DNA from 3 places in the Sulfobacillus sp. TH-112 genome. Region 1 is predicted to be linked to each of the others. Evidence: riboswitches for the same ligand, from Rfam matches in the RefSeq annotation. Region 1 holds a riboswitch; each other region holds the start of a gene.

Region 1 (5,414 bases):
AGGTACTCATGTGCGCGCTCCTTCCGAATGGACCACAAACAAAGACTCCAAAATGTCATCAAATGTTTCAAATGGAGTATACGGGACATTTTCTTGATGCAGATAATTCGACAATTGACCTCGGGAAAACACTCGATCGGCGTGGCGAGCGCCATTGTAGTCTGTAACGCCGTCGCCGATGAAGACAATGGGGACCCCATACTGCTGACGCAATTCATCGACCACCTGATATTTGCATAGCCCACATCCTCCTGGGCAGGGGGGTAGGCACGGATATTGCCACTCAATGGTGATGCGATCGGTATCAAAATTGGCGTGATTGACGATGCGCTCCGTCGTGCTGTCAAGGAGAACCGCATCTAACATGAAATCGAGACCGTTAGAGACAATGTAAAAGGGGATGCTCGCGGCCTTAAGCACCTTCTCGAATTGATAATAACCGGGGCGGATGCGTGCAGTATCGTGTAAGTAGCTTTCGTATTCACGCTTCCCGTCACTCGGGAGGGTGGAGAACAGTTCGGCCAGTCCAGTGCGCAATGAGACGTCACGACGTTGAATGGCGGTGATGAGTTGTTGATTTTTTGGTGCGACATGGGTAGTGAGCGCTACCACCAAGTCTTTTTGGGTAATCGTCCCATCAAAGTCTGATACCACCACAAACGGAATACTCATGAGAGAACCACCTCGGGATAGCGTTCTGCAGCATCCACTAAAATTTGGGCACCTACGGTGGTGCCACTGGGGTGACCATGAATGGCTCCTCCGGCATTAATCACAATGTCTGCACCAAAGTCGCGAAATAGGTCCGCTAAGATCCCTACATGGATCCCCGCGGAAGGTCCGGGTAAGACCGCGGGAAATTCTCCATCACGTCGCAGCGCATCCGCCACCGATATGGCGTTTTCTTTCGGCATGGCGACGCTTCCGTAGGGCGATGGATAGAGGACGATGTCGGCACCGGCCAGCCGGGGCAAGAGTCCTAGGAGAATGGCCGGATGAATACCGATATTTGGATTGCCAATTTGTCCGCCGGAAAAGGCGGGATGTACAATGAGCGGTACGCGAATACCTTCCTGTTTGAGGTCGCTCAGAACATCGAGACCCAACGTATATGCCGAGATAAGAAATGCGCTGGCACCCGCGTTTACGGCCCGGCGAGCATCCTCCATAATTTGCCGGGGAGTGCCGCTCAGATTGACCGCATAAAGCCCCTTCTTGCCTGTGCGTTCTTCACGTTCTGCGAGGAGATCATGGGCCAGGCGAATGCGATCAAGGAGGGGAGCATCGCCATCGGCCATATAGATCTCATCATCTTTCACTAAATCCACACCACCGTCAATCTGTTCCTGAAACGCCGACTGAAATTCTTTGAGTGATCGCCCGTTTTCGCTTTTGAAAATGGACATCACCAAGGGCCGCTGAGGGACATTGAGGTATGCGCGCAATCCGGGAATTCCGTAGGTCGGGCCAGGGAACGCACGTTGATAACTCCTGGGGAGATCGAGTCGGTAAAGTTGAATTAGGCCGTCGAGCGACAATTTGCCAAAGACGACGGTTAAGAGGGATGCGATGGAGGGGCGCACGTTGACAACGGGATAACGAATTTCAAAGAAGCCGACAGTTCCTTCGCGGGTAATAGCACCCACCTCGCCGAGATATTGGCTCAGATGGGGTTGCCGGGTGGCGGGGAGATCGGTCCAAGACCCTACGGTCATACCAACCGCGATGGCGTCCGCTTTTTCAGCAATACTGGTCGTCCAGGGCACTCTATAGGTGGCTGTAATATACTCCAACAAAAACGGCTCCTTTCATCAAAGACGAAAGAGGCCGACAATAAAAGGCGCTCTCTCATCTGTCGGTACCATACATCTACCGTCGGAATTGGCACCGCATTCTCCCCAAGGGAGAACCGGTTGCCCAGGTGTCATCGGGCCGATCCCTCTACCTGTCTAGATAAGAGTTCATGCAATATATAGTTGAAAAGTACAATACGCCCGCTCAAGCAGGGTGTCAATAGGTGCAAGCAGGGAAAAGAAGTGCAAGGGATGAGGGCATCGGGAAAGTGGGCGGTCAGAGATAACATATGGCCGGGCTCTGCGACCGTTTTGCGAGACGAGAAGTAGGCGCGATGAGGACTTTTCCCAATGATCTTTAAATCTTGTGAAAATCTATCAGAGAGAGATCGTGGAACGCTATTGACGGAATGCTATGGCCATGATAATTTATTATCAAATGCAATAAAGTTGCATATGCATAAAATTGGTGTTTAAGGAGGATCGAAAAATGGCATCGGCGATGGAAAAGAGACCGAGTGATGGTCGTCTCGAACCTAATGTTGTGAGCTTCTTTGGGTTGGTGAGCCAAAGCTTAGCCGGTATGGCTCCGACTTGTGATGTGGTAGCCTTCATGACTGCGGGGGCGGCGTTTGCACTCGTCGCGCTTCCCTTATCCTATCTCTTAGCTTTTGCGTTAATGTTCATCGAAGTGAATACGATTTACCACTTATCTAAGCATCGTAACTCTGCGGGCGGATATTATGCCTATGTGTCCTCGGGACTTGGTCCTACAGCCGCCCTCATCACGGCTATCATGGTGATTTTCTATCAGGTGGTGAGCGTCGCCGGTGTGCCAGTCTATGTGGCTGGAGTCTTTTTGCCGGGTTTGGCGCATATGGTCGGGATTAACCTTCCTAGTTGGTTTTGGATCATCGGTATCGCTTTCTTCATTGGCGTGCCATGGTTGCTCACCGTATTAGGTATTCGCCCGACGGTGAAAACATTGGTCGTGACTAGCGGTATTGAAATTGCCTTTCTTATCGTGACCTCCATGATCATCATTGGCCGTACGCATATCATTCAACCATTACACCCGTTCGATATGGCTTCTGTTGGCGTCAAGGGAGTGGCCATGGGCATGATCTTTGCCATTACCAGTTTTATTGGTGTCGGCAGTCATGCTCCCTTGGGGGAAGAAAGCAAAGCGAAGGGTATTCAAACACAAAAGGGGCGGGTGATCGGTAAGGCCGCGATTGTTTCTCTCACTTTAGTGGGCGCTGCCTTAACATTGGCAGCGTATGCACTCACAGTGGGTTGGGGCCAGGCCAATATGGGCGCCTTTGCGAGCGCTAATGCCCCGGGTGTCACGGTCTATCTGCACTATTTCGGACCCGTTGGCGCCATTGCGTTGGTGACCTTGGCCATCAATAGTGCACTGATGGACGATCTTGCGTTGTTGACGAGTTCGGCCCGGGTTCTCTATGCGGTGGGGCGTGACAAGCTGTTGCAGACCAGCTTTGCGCACGTCAATGGTCGCCGTGCGCCCATTAACAGCGTGACATTTCTGGCCGTGGTTGCCCTATTCATTGCTCTCGGATTCGGTTTTTGGTTGGGACCGGTTCAAGCCTTTAATGTCTTGACCACCGCTGTCCTGTTCGGGCTCGTCAGCGCGCATACGTTAATGAACATCTCTCTTATGCGCATTTCGCACGGTGAACGCAACCTGGGTCAGGTCTTGTTTCACCTCGCCCTTCCCGTATTGGCCATGGGGCTATTCTGGTTTGTCCTTTATGAATCGCTATTGCCATTTGTATTTCCTCTGGCATGGGCAGGCGTGTTCTGGGCGGTTGTCACGATTCCGGCGATTCTCTACGCTGTGAGAGCCACGCGCAACTTGGATGCGGACAAAGGACATCACTTGGGCATCTATGAAGAGGACGCTCCTGTCGGGGTGTAAGAAAAGGCCGGGATAAAGGCGGATGGTGGTAAGCGTCCGCCTTTATCCATTTCATAAGTCTTGCAGCGCTAGGTCGATGATTCTAAATACCGGCACCGTCCCCCGGGGTCGTTTGACGTCATCATGAATATCACCGATACGTGTGAGAACAGACGGTCATGATAACCCGTCATACCTCGGAAATTCTGGTGCATTATCCCTATCTGTCATGAGATATGCAGTGCGGCAATCACCTTTTCGGGACTGTCGGTTCCGATGATCAGTGCATCATAATGCTCGCCGGTGAGGGTCACTTTGATACCGCGTTTGGTCTGATGGTGCACGATGGCAAATATGGTCTCCGATCCTGACATAAAGGTACCCATGGCAAATACCCCGGGAAGGCGCGATCCGGGCATTTTGATTCCATGCACGGCATGGATGACATCGTCCAGAACCGTGATGTGTTGCACAGCGGATACCGGGACCCGGATATCGCCATGCACCCCTTCGGCCTTTTCTATCGTCGTTAGTTTTAGAACCAATGTGTCGCCATCTCTTATCAGTTCCGCCATAGGATCGCTCTCCTTGATATTTCTGATGTCCTCTCATGACAATGGTGGTTTACATTGCGGATTTTGCAAACAGCACATGCGCATTGCATGACGGCTAGCCGCCATGCATGACAGCTTCAGCATGCGCTCTACATGAGCCAGTATAGCCAAATCTTCGTCATCTCGGCTCCAATTTATGCAGGATAGCGTTAATTAATGGCGGTTGGCGAATGGAGACCTGGCGAGGTCCGCTCGTCTCGGCGTCGTCTTTAAGTCGAATCACATTGCAGTCCATTGTTGGGAATTCCCTAGCTTAATCGGCTTGGGATGGGACGGCTCTTTGTGCCTATGCAACGCCTGAGGCGAACGCCACTTTTCGATGATGAGGGTTCGAGCGGTTAGGACGCCTTGAGGCTTGTCAAATCATGCATATGATGCTCTTAGAGGTTAGCGTCTTCGAGCGTTTCGAAACTTTTGGTCCCGTGGGAGAGGGCAGGTTGCTAGGCGTTAGTAAGATTATCGAGAACCTCGGTCGGCTGCGCGAACCCCCGCAGTGAGTGTCAAAGAGGGCCGTCATCCTCCTTTCTGGCGCCAAGCGGCGAGAAGCGCGTTATGCCGCTCGTCATCTAGGCCAGCGGTTAGGTGAGGTGCGCCACGGGATTGATCCCATTGCCACGTGTCATGGATTGTTTCCGTTACCGGGCGAAGACTCAGGCCGGCGTCGCGAGCCCGGTCGATATTGACTGCGAGAAACCCGGGCCAGCCCATCCGTTCAGAGATCCACAAGGGGAGGTCGGTCCATTCCGCAATATGGTGTTCGCGAAGAAAGGGCTCCGGTATCCACACAGGCTTGCCGGCGTCGGGTAGCGCTTCGCGAAAGGCGGCGATTAACGCGCCCATCGTGAGCGGCTCTATGGGGCCGGTGGCCTGGAAGGTGCCGGATGCGGACCGCTCTAACAGCTGCAGCATCCACGCCGCAAGGTCTCGTGCGTCGATAAATTGGACGGGCCGATCATCCGGTCGCGGCACCACAACAGCTTGCCCGCTGGCAAACCGTCGCACCCAGTAGGTGAATCTGTCGGTTGGGTCATGAGGCCCTACGATGAGTCCTGGCCGGACGATGAGCGCCCGTTGGCCAAACCCTTGACG
Region 2 (5,414 bases), on a different contig from region 1:
GTTACGGCAAAAGTCACCAAACCATCGAAGTCGGCTACGCCCACAACTCGGACTTCTTCTCCTCTCGCCGGTGGTCCCACCTCGGCTCCACTCATGATGCCGGTGACGGGAAAGATTGCCAACGACTTTGGATGGCAGTATTCAGGGGCTTTGAACGAGTGGTATTACAACCCCGGCCTCACGATCGCAGCGAGCAAGGGGAACGCCGTTAATGCGGCTTGGGCGGGTGCCGTGACGCAGGTAACTAAGGAGCCACATATGGGACTCGCGGTCACGATCAATGATGGGGATGGCTTTGAAACCGTGTATGGGCATCTAGGAGAAGCCAGGGTACGCGTGGGGGACAGTGTACATCAGGGACAAGCCATAGGTACGGTGGGCGGCCCGAGCCTGTATAGCCGGGACTCGGCAGCGCACGTGGATTTTCAGGTCTATCATGATGCCGCCGCCACCAATCCCATGAACTACCTTCACCCCTCCTCTTAAGGAAAGAGAGCCAAGTAATGCCAGGGCCTGAGCCCTGGCATTTATTTTTTTTTGGGCCATATACTCTACCCGACGTCGGGGGGAGAAAGGGGCCGGAGAGGTGAAAGACCACATCTGGCAACGAGTAATGGATATTGGCAACTATATTCTCAAGAGCGGGGCAACCGTTCGGGATACCGCCAAGGTATTCGGCGTCTCCAAAAGTACTGTGCATAAGGATGTGACCGAACGACTGCCCAAAGTCAATGCGCATTTGGCAAATGAGGTAAAAAAGGTGCTTGAAGTGAATAAGGCAGAACGGCATCTTCGCGGCGGAGAAGCCACTCGTCAAAAATTCCGCACCAACCACCCAGTCTAGTCACCACCTCACGCTGTAGGCAGCGAACCATCCGTCGGGGGCGTTCTCGTGGCCCCCGACCCGCACCCTTTGACACGTGCTGAGAGCGCCGTTTGACAGCATCCCCTCCTTTATTTTATAATGCACTCGACAATTTCAGGACATTCTCTTATCAAGAGTGGTGGAGGGACAGGCCCGATGAAACCCGGCAACCAGGCGACGCCCAGGTGCCAAGCCCGACCGGACGACCGGAGGGATGAGAGAATTAGAGAATGCCCTCTTCTCATGTAGATGAAGGGGATTTTTTTATGAGGAGGTTCATTATTGGGACAAAACTACCTATTCACGTCGGAGTCCGTGACGGAGGGCCATCCAGACAAAGTGGCAGATCAAATCTCAGATGCGATTTTGGATAACATTTTAGAGCATGATAAGTCGGCGCGGGTAGCGGCTGAGACCGTGGTCACCACCGGTCTTGCGTTGGTGGTAGGCGAAATTTCTACGACCTGTTACGTAGATATCCCTAAGGTGGTTCGCGAAACCATCCGCTCGATAGGCTATACGCGAGCGAAGATGGGGTTTGATGCCGACACTGTGGCGGTGTTGACCTCCATTGACGAACAGTCGTCCGATATTGCACAAGGGGTGGATCAGGCACTGGAAGCCCGTAACGGGGATATCGATCCTCGTGAGCAAATTGGGGCAGGTGACCAAGGCATGGTCTTTGGTTATGCCTGTCGTGAGACGCCTGAGTTGATGCCTCTACCCATCTCACTAGCCCATCAACTATCGCATCGCTTGGCGACGGTACGTCGCGACGGAACGCTCCCATTTTTGTGGCCCGATGGTAAGACGCAAGTGACCGTACGTTATGAGGATCATCAGCCGGTTGCCCTGGATACCGTGTTAGTTTCGACTCAGCATAATGCGGAGGTGGCTACGGAAGAGCTTCGCGATGGGATTATTGAAGCCGTGTTGGTGCCCACATTAGGCAAAGAGTGGCTCACGCCAGAGACCCGAATCCTAGTGAATCCTACCGGACGCTTTGTGATTGGGGGACCACATGGCGACTCGGGGCTTACAGGTCGAAAAATTATTGTTGATACCTACGGAGGGTATTCTAGACACGGCGGAGGCGCCTTTTCTGGCAAGGACCCGACTAAAGTGGACCGTTCGGCGTCCTATGCGGCGCGATGGGTCGCGAAAAATCTTGTCGCAGCCGGACTCGCGGACAGAGCGGAAATTCAGATTGCCTATGCCATCGGGGTGGCGCGCCCCATCTCCGTCATGGTGGATTCATTTGGTACCGGTACGCTGGCTGACGACCAATTGGCCGCGGTGGTGCGACGCGTGTTTGACTTGCGGCCGCTGGCCATTATTGAGGAATTAGATTTGTTGCGGCCGATTTATTTGCAAACTGCGGCCTACGGACATTTCGGTCGAACAGATGTGGCGCTCCCCTGGGAGGCACTTAATCGCGTTGAGCAATTGCGTCAAGAGGCAAAGTTGATTTAGCTCTAAGACACACTTTGGGCATGTTCTCGCATACCTTGCGTATATATCGGACAGGGAGGCGAGGACGATGACCTGGTGGGGAGCACTGGGATTAGCGTTATCTCTATATGGCATCGTGGTGTTACTGGAATGGGCGTATGATCGCATCATGGGAACGTATCGCGAGAACGCCCCCGCGGTCAGCGTGGTGGTGCGCGCGGCCAATCAGGAGTATCGGATTGAACACATTGTCCGTGAACTGATTGGCCTTTTCAATCAGCGCGAATGGAGTCGGCGAAAATTTGAAGTCGTGTTTACCGACGATGGCTCGAATGACAGAACCCATGACATGTTGGACTTGCTGTCCCGGCAGCATCCATTCTTCACCGTTGCCGATCGGAATATTCCGGTCCAGGATCTCATGACATCGTGCCGCTATCCTTTGGTTGTTTGGGTTGATTTGGCTCGCCAGCCTCAACCCGACCGGCTAATAGCCACTTTAAACCATCTCCTGCAATAACCCGACGCGCTCTATCGACACAAAAATTTATACTCTCAGAAAGAAGGGAAAGTTGTCGGTCGTCACGAAACTGATAGGTGCCGAAAAGTGGGTCCAATGTTCTTGATTCTCCTAGCCACCAAACCCATGCAAGGATGAAAGGGGACTGGGATGGTGCGTGAGCCCAATCCGCGGTTGGCACGCCAGTTTTTATGGCTCCTCATCATTATTAACGGCATTTTATGGCTGACACATATGCCGCATGGTTGGTTTCATCTAACGCATCTGCGCACTTTTATCATTGGAACAGCCATTGTTATCGTGTCTGAGTCATGGCCGTTACAATTCGACCAAGGCAGCATTAGCTTATCGAGTGCTGGCTATTTTTCCGTGTTTCTTGTGGGCGGATTAACCGACACTTTTTGGGTTGTCGTGATTGGCGTCATGACCAGTTGGATCCGACGCTTTCGCGGACTCTCCAGTTTTGCTACCGTGTCGCTTTTGCTGCTGTCGCTTTTTGTGGCATCGCATTTGTTTGTGCTGTTTTCGTCCGATATCGTACTGGCGTCAGTTATTTTTGCTCTAGCATTTTTGGTGCTCAATCATGTGATTGTGAACCTGTATTTCTTCATTAAAGACGCCAATATTACCTTGGCGACTCTCACTCGCAGTGCTCTATGGGATATTATCGGGTGGGGTCTTAGCTTACCTTTAGTCGCCATTTATGTACTGCTTCATTTGGCCGACCCACGGTGGTGGGTCGTGATTTTGGGAATTTTTCCATATGTGACCGTCCTTCTCCTTATGACCTTCTATTATCAAACCTTGCAAAGTCAGTCTGCCACGCGAAAGTCCGCGCAGGCCGCTCAAGCCATCACCGCCGCACTGGATCGAGACTCACTGATTGAAAGTGTGCGACAGGCGTTCTCGGACACTATGGGGTTTTCCCTCTTCGCGCTCTATCTGCAGGCCACCGATTCTGGGCAACTCGTATTGGCATCGGCCGTCCATCCCGTCACCGTACCCTATCCGGAGATATTTGAGGTCGGCGGAGAGGGCATCACCGATTGGGCACTGGCGACCCGCATGCCCGAATTTATTCAGAACGCTGACCATCTTTTGAGCGCCAGTCCTTCCCCCGAGGATACCCACCCTCTGAAGTCAGGATTTATTTTGCCTCTTATGACCGACCGACACATTTGGGGATTCATTTTAGTGGGACAAGACCGTCCGAACGCCTATCGCTCACACCATTATGAAATGGCTAAGGTGATTTCCAGCCAGACCGCGGTGGCCTATCGCAAGTGGATGTTGCAAGCCGAGGCGGAGCAAATTTCGCGACAAGACCCATTGTTACCCGGCGTTTTGAACTTTCGATATTTTCGCCAAGTGATTAGTGACCGAATAGCCGATTTTCGCGACGGTCAAAGTTTTGCTTTGGCGTTCTTGGACTTAGATAATTTCAAACGGGTCAACGATCAGCATGGTCACCTCAAAGGGGATGAGGTCTTGATAAGATTTAGTCATTTGGTAGAGACACAATTGCGGGAGCGAGATCTCTTGGCGCGCTATGGTGGTGACGAGTTTGTGGTGCTGTTCGATCAGGTGGATGAAGACGGTGCTAACGTGGCACTGCACCGCATTCAGGAACTCGTCGAGTTGCAGCACTGGATTGATGTGGAAGTGAAGATTGGCGTTAGCACGGGATTTTCGCTCTATCCGCGCGACGGGGAAACCGTGGAGGCTCTGCTGAATCACGCGGATTTTGGTATGTACCAAAACAAAGTTCAACGGAAGAATATGTGGCAAAATGCGTCAAAAATCTGATTCTCGATTGCGATTTCGCTATCCCCAGCGAAAGTGTTGTGTTTCCTCTTATCAACAGACTTATCCCCACTATCCCCAGGTGAGAATGGGCATAAAGCTGTGGAAGATTAAATCGAAAAGAGACTTTTAAATCAATAAAATTCCATAAATCGACATGCGTATGACGCAAATTTATGTAAGCTAGTTTCAATATGTATAACCTTTGCCTCAGGCACTACAGTATTTAGCGGTGCGGGAAAATGAGCATGAGAAAAGCCCCCATGGAGATTGTCGATTGAAGGAGAAATGGATATGGCTGTACGCGCAACACTTCACCCTAACATCCATCGCATCATCTTGTCACAAGCGCTGAGCAAGTTAGGGGATAATTTCACGGAAGTGGCATTAGCCATTTTTGTGCTGGCCATGACGCATAATGTGGCGGACTTGGGTATCGTCTTAGCGATGGTATATCTACCTCGCGTCGTTTTGGGGTGGGCGGTCGCGGGGATTGTCGATCGCCTGCCGAGGCGACGTGCGCTTGTCGTCTCGGACATTTCCCGCGCACTTATTGTCTCGTCTATTCCGGTTATCCATGATTATCTATGGACGATCATCGCGGTATTTCTTATGTATTCGTTTGCGATGGTGTACCAGCCCATATTGCGCAGTGTGCAACCGACCATTGCTGGTAGTTCTGAGGTGAATTCGCAAAGCATGGCTCGCCAAGAAACCTACTATGCTATTACAGATATTGCTGCCTATCTATTGGCGGCCGCAGTCATCTTTTCG
Region 3 (5,414 bases), on a different contig from region 1:
AACGCATCAGGAGGGCGACTGTCAGTGGCGGTCATCCAGATCATGATGTGGTGCTGTCTAAGTAGCGGTAGTGCAGTCAGATTTTCACCCTGCTGTTCGGCATTGACGACGGCCCCCGATTGGATAATCCAGTTTTCGGCAAGCCAGGCATCCCCATGACGTAAGCCTATCGAAAGCACTGCACCGGGATTAAAGGAATTCACCAAGACCCGCAGGTGGTTATCGTGAGCCCCTTGCACGCTATTGACGAGGCGTGTGTGCGATACACCATAGTCGGGACCAGCACAATCAAGAAGAACACCGCGAGCACCAATTTTTCGCCACTGCTTTAAGTAGAGGGAGATCGTTGTCAGCGAATGGTTAGGCTGACCATCGGTGACGCCGATATCGACATAGCCGTAGAATGTCACCTTGGGCAAGACTTTGATTAGTTCTTCGGTCGCGGCGAGGTCGCCTGAAGAGTGCCACTCGTCGTCACTGCCCAATATCACAATCGGGTAGCCTTTCAGAGACTGTGCAAATGAAAGGAATTGGTGGGGGTTGGTGGGAATCCACCCATAGTAGATTAAAAACGGCGTCGCCGGCTTCACTACACGCTTTGGAACAGTCTTGGTAAATCCAGAAAGACTGAGAGTCAACAATAGGCCCCATAGCATGGCAATCCTCAGGCGTCTCACCGTCGTAGGCAGCTCCTTGTCACGATCACTGTCACTGTTACTACCTCCTATGCTAGCACGGAGTCATATATGGACTAAAATCCCAATCCCGATATTCCTCCAGATTGACATCGTTCTAGCTCGTGGATGGCGCCAATAAATGATTTGCGCTAGTAATGACTAGACCGCCAAGCATGACAAGGTAGAGGTACGGGAGGATTACGCACAGCGTCAAAGCCGCAGCCACAACGACGAGAAAGAGCGCCGCCTTGAGTGGCGCCACACGAAGCTCCTCGAAGGAATTTTTCACTGCGGTCCTAATGGACGAAGGCGAAAAAGAAAGGTGGGTCAAAACCATTAGTGTGAGGAGAGCGAGTACGCAATCGAGGAGCAGGAACGTGGTCTGGTCGATTCGTAATACAGCTAAGGGTAGTTGATTACGCATCAATTGGACATCCAACCAAGATAATAGAAGTGCCATAGATAGGGGCCATATTACCAATATGCTGCGGAAAAAGACGGTCTTAGAGGTGTGAAAATATTGGAAAAATGCGTCGCGAGCGGGCAGACGCTGAAGAACGAGTGCGCGATGAGCGGCAAATAGAGCGGCAAGATTTGCCGGGAGCGTGATGATGAGGAGAGAACCGGCCACCGCCGCGATGCTGAATCCCACAAACACTAGGACCCCAGTTCATAGGCTTAACAGGTGATCCAGGAAGGGAACCTCGCCGTGCGGTTCTCCGAGAGGCATCTTCATAGTTTCACCGACCCAGACACTGCACCCTGGACGAAGTAGCGTTGGACAAAGGCAAACACGACAATGAGTGGTGCGGCCACGATAAATATGCCCGCGGCTAAACGAGTCCAATCACTTTGGTAGCTTCCGTAAAACGCAAACAGGCCTCATGTGAGCGGAAAAAGTGATTGGCTAGAGAGGAAGACTACCGGTCCAATAAGGTCGTTCCAGACGGTCACAGTAGCGTAAATGCCTACCGTAGCCAGGGCTGGCTTCACTAACGGCAAAATAATGCGAAATATATATTGAGTGTAGCTTGCCCCGTCAATAGCAGCACTTTCATCTAATTCGACCGCAATAGTCTTAAAGTAACCGGTGAAAAACAAAAAGCCTACATCAATCGGGTCACCCCTGTCTTCGATGACATGATCTACTGTTCTTTTGGCTATCCAGAAGGATAGGGATGGGCGTGATTACGCCCACGGTTTGGAAGTCGGGGCACGCCATTTAAGAGCCATAAGTCGCGTCTCAGAGCTGGATTCCAGGAGGAGAACTGACGCCTTCGCCGTCCTTGCGCCAGCGGCGGAGTGGTCGCGATCAAGGCCTGGGCATGCATCACTAACGTCATCATTGAGGGCTTACGCATCTCGTTAAGGAGACCGTGATTGAGGAGAAGTTGTCTCATTTTCCACCAGTCATGACATATCGCCATAATTTGGGAACTGGCGGTTGCCCGGCCCTTCATTTCTGGCCACATGTAGGTTAGAGTAGTCCGTATCTGGAGCATGGTTTTGATATTGGCATCCACGATCCTCGGATTTGGTTCTTTTATGGAGCGTAGCGCATTGCTAAATGCCTCGCGATTGGCGTGGACAAGAAGATCCAACTGGGGATTATTTCGGTGTTTAGGGAGCGTGGTTGAGGGTGCAGTTTTCGCTAACACACGAGAGAGGTTCACTATCCGACTTGGATTTAATGTATAAAGAGGAAAGCTGAATCCTAACGATGTTGCTAAGATGATAAGGAAGTGGGTGCGGGTCATTATGCGCCTCCTCCGTGGATTAGTCTCACCATAGGGTTCGTCGTCATGGGCGATAATCTGTAGAGGATCAGAAAATGCATAAAACCTGATTGGGCCCCTCTATTACACGTGATAATATGAAGTGACTTACATATAGAAAGAGAGGGATAGTGCAATGGCAGCAGTGGAAAATATTCGGCAAGGAAAAAATTATACGGTGGGCGAATCTGGCCCGTTAGAGGGGTTGGACGGTAAGCTTTTCTTGGGTAAAGCGTTAGGGTTTACGGGGATGGAGATTTCATTGAATCGGTTTAGTCCTGGACAAGTGGTGCCGTTTCTCCATCAACATCGCCAGCATGAAGAGATGTACATCTTTATTCAAGGAGAAGGGCAATTTCAGGTGGATGGGGATGTCTTTGAGGTTCACCCCGGCACGGTGGTGAGAGTGTCTCCTGAAGGCAGCCGCGCTTGGCGAAATAATTCTACCCAAGATCTCTACTGTATCATCGTTCAGGCTAATCAAGATTCGCTTACGGACCAAGATGGGATTCGTGGCGAACATCTCATTTCTTGGTAACGGGAACGGCATTGGGAGAATAAGTTCTGACCCTTAAGGTCTAGGCACCAGAGTGTGACTAGGGTGAGGAGCGCTATTCTCGCGACAGTATCCAAGTATACTCTGGGGGCGCGTCGGTTGGGTGAAGTAGGTGAGATGGAATTTTCTGTGGAAATGAGTGCCACGAGTGTCCCGCAGGGGGGCTCGTGGCAGGATAGAGAAGAAATCAAAAAACGTGAGAGACTTAACTGTCTTCCCAGACCTCTCGGGCAATGGTAACGACATGTTCCAATTTGGCCCATTGTTCGTCTTCTGTCAGAGTATTACCCTCTTCGCTTGATGCAAACCCGCACTGTGGGCTTAAGCATAGACGGTCTTGGTCAATATAGTGCGACGCATCATCGATGCGCCGTCTAATGGTATCGCTGGACTCCAGTCTTCCCTCTTTCGAGGTAATGAGGCCCAAGACGATACGCAACGAAGGGCGGGTCGCAAATCGCAGCGGTTCGAAGCCTCCGGCGCGTTCCGTGTCATACTCTAAGAAAAAGCCATCAACGTCGACGCCACCAAATACACGCTCGGCAATGGGCTCATAGCCGCCTGACGCAATCCATGAGGACCGGAAGTTACCCCGGCAAATGTGCATTGTGATGGTCATATCGCGCGGCCGGTCTTGAAGAGCTTCATTTAGGGTCTTGGAATAAAGATCTTGTATCTGCTTCAAGTCCCATCCGCGGGTCTGGAGTTCGTCTCGCTGTTCGCTCGAACAAAAGTAGGCCCACGAGGTATCGTCAAGCTGAAGATATCGGCAACCGGCGTCATAAAACGCGGAAATCGCGTCTTTGTAGGCTATGGCAGTATCGTGAAAGAATTCTTCCAGATCAGGATACACAGCACTATTCATCTGGGCCCGAAAGTGCAACATGCTGGGACTGGGGATGGTGAATTTCGGCAGTAATCCGTTTGGCACGTGGTCCTTCAAATAGGTAAAGTGTGCCAACATGGGGTGACGATGGAACCGGACTTTATCCACGATGCGAATGCTATGAGCCTGAAGTTGATGTTGTCCTTGGAAGTGAATACCGTTATCGTTGGCCTCAAATGCTTCAACACCGGCGAGATGTTCTAAAAAGTCAAAGTGCCAATATCCACGACGAAATTCTCCATCGGTGACCGATTTGAGGCCCAACGCTGCTTGCTTTTCTATGATGCGAGCAATCTCCTCATTTTCGATGGCTTGAAGAACCGTGGGGTCGAGTGCCCCCAGTGCCAGTCGACGACGGGCTTCTTTGAGTCGGTCTGGGCGCAATAGACTGCCGACGTGATCTGCCCGAAACGGGCCTAATGGTGCTTGACTCATTGCAGTGTAACCTTCTTTCTTGCTTAAGTTCGACTCACTTATCGCATGAAGGTCTGGTGCAGAGGGGATTCGCTTTATCGAAGCGATTTATTTGTTGACATGAAATGAGCCCCTCTTATGGGGCCCCCTCAAGTCAAGTATCAGATGGTCCGAACCATCTGCCTCTCATCTTTCCCTTGCGGGAAGGAATTAGCACCATGCCAACTAACGGCCGGTTGCTGCAGCATCATAGGGCCATTCCCTCAGCTGCTCTTGATAAGGGCAAGTCTTGTAATCATTATGACATAACTTGTGGAAACGTCAATGCCATCGACACGGTTATTGATAAAGACATATCCCCCAGTCCGCTCGATTATGCGGAGCGGTCACGGGGCGACAAGAATCAACCATTAGCTACTAGCATTTAGGCAACAATGTTAGAATATAATATGAAATACGGAATATTATGATGACTTATTATTTGGGGGAGGAGCGTTTGGTTTCTTGTTCCCCGACTGACTAAGGTCTTGGTGGGCGGCGCCAAGGGGATGAAACCCTGCGTGAGATCGAGCAATCGCGCTATGGGGACTCAAGCCGCGAGGTACAGCAATATCGCTTGTTCGCTCCTGTTCGAATTGGTTTTGTTTAACCAGATAGTGATAGGTATCGATTCAACAAATAATGCCCAGCGACAGCCACAAAGTAAGGGGAGGGCCAGCATGAAAGCGATTGCCGAACGATTACGAGGGTCGATTGTACCCGTGGTCACGCCATTTACTGATGAAAACACGGTGGACTATGATGCCCTAGTCCGACAGATTAACTGGGTCATTTCTGAGGGAAGTCATGGAATCTCAGTGACGGGAACGACGGGGGAGCCGGCAGCACTGTCGATGAAAGAGCGAGAAGATATCTTTCGCGCTACCGTAAATACGGTGGCGGGGCGGGTTCCCGTGCTACTGGCTACGGGCAGTAGTAATTTGGAAGATACTTTGCGACTCACAGCCACGGCAGACATTTTAGGAGCAGATGCGGTATTGGTCATTGTTCCGTATTATAATCGGCCGTCTCAGGAAGGATTGTATCAGTTCTTCACCACGGTGGCC

The links. Region 1 has a riboswitch for S-adenosylmethionine ahead of ACOJWD_RS01225 (2,3-diketo-5-methylthiopentyl-1-phosphate enolase). Riboswitches for the same ligand answer to the same signal wherever they lie in the genome.
Region 2: linked by a shared signal. The riboswitch ahead of metK (methionine adenosyltransferase) and the one ahead of ACOJWD_RS01225 (2,3-diketo-5-methylthiopentyl-1-phosphate enolase) in region 1 are both predicted to bind S-adenosylmethionine.
Region 3: linked by a shared signal. The riboswitch ahead of ACOJWD_RS03490 (5-methyltetrahydropteroyltriglutamate--homocysteine S-methyltransferase) and the one ahead of ACOJWD_RS01225 (2,3-diketo-5-methylthiopentyl-1-phosphate enolase) in region 1 are both predicted to bind S-adenosylmethionine.

What each region holds. Positions count from the first base shown of each region.
Region 1 is NZ_JBYCKN010000019.1:1,150-6,563, forward strand. It holds gene mtnB (methylthioribulose 1-phosphate dehydratase) at 1-10, opposite strand, end outside; gene ACOJWD_RS01220 (MtnX-like HAD-IB family phosphatase) at 7-672, opposite strand; gene ACOJWD_RS01225 (2,3-diketo-5-methylthiopentyl-1-phosphate enolase) at 669-1,793, opposite strand; SAM riboswitch class I at 1,846-1,960, opposite strand; gene ACOJWD_RS01230 (APC family permease) at 2,284-3,732, shown strand; gene ACOJWD_RS01235 (hypothetical protein) at 3,939-4,286, opposite strand; gene ACOJWD_RS01240 (NAD-dependent epimerase/dehydratase family protein) at 4,839-5,414, opposite strand, start outside.
Region 2 is NZ_JBYCKN010000101.1:2,799-8,212, reverse strand. It holds gene ACOJWD_RS06530 (peptidoglycan DD-metalloendopeptidase family protein) at 1-486, shown strand, start outside; gene spoIIID (sporulation transcriptional regulator SpoIIID) at 587-844, shown strand; SAM riboswitch class I at 990-1,086, shown strand; gene metK (methionine adenosyltransferase) at 1,148-2,338, shown strand; gene ACOJWD_RS06515 (glycosyltransferase) at 2,406-2,837, shown strand; gene ACOJWD_RS06510 (GGDEF domain-containing protein) at 2,988-4,643, shown strand; gene ACOJWD_RS06505 (MFS transporter) at 4,935-5,414, shown strand, end outside.
Region 3 is NZ_JBYCKN010000056.1:477-5,890, reverse strand. It holds gene ACOJWD_RS03515 (hypothetical protein) at 1-677, opposite strand, end outside; gene ACOJWD_RS03510 (hypothetical protein) at 793-1,335, opposite strand; gene ACOJWD_RS03505 (ABC transporter permease subunit) at 1,560-1,778, opposite strand; gene ACOJWD_RS03500 (hypothetical protein) at 1,838-2,434, opposite strand; gene ACOJWD_RS03495 (cupin domain-containing protein) at 2,589-2,990, shown strand; gene ACOJWD_RS03490 (5-methyltetrahydropteroyltriglutamate--homocysteine S-methyltransferase) at 3,214-4,329, opposite strand; SAM riboswitch class I at 4,492-4,591, opposite strand; partial or broken gene dapA (4-hydroxy-tetrahydrodipicolinate synthase) at 5,028-5,414, shown strand, end outside.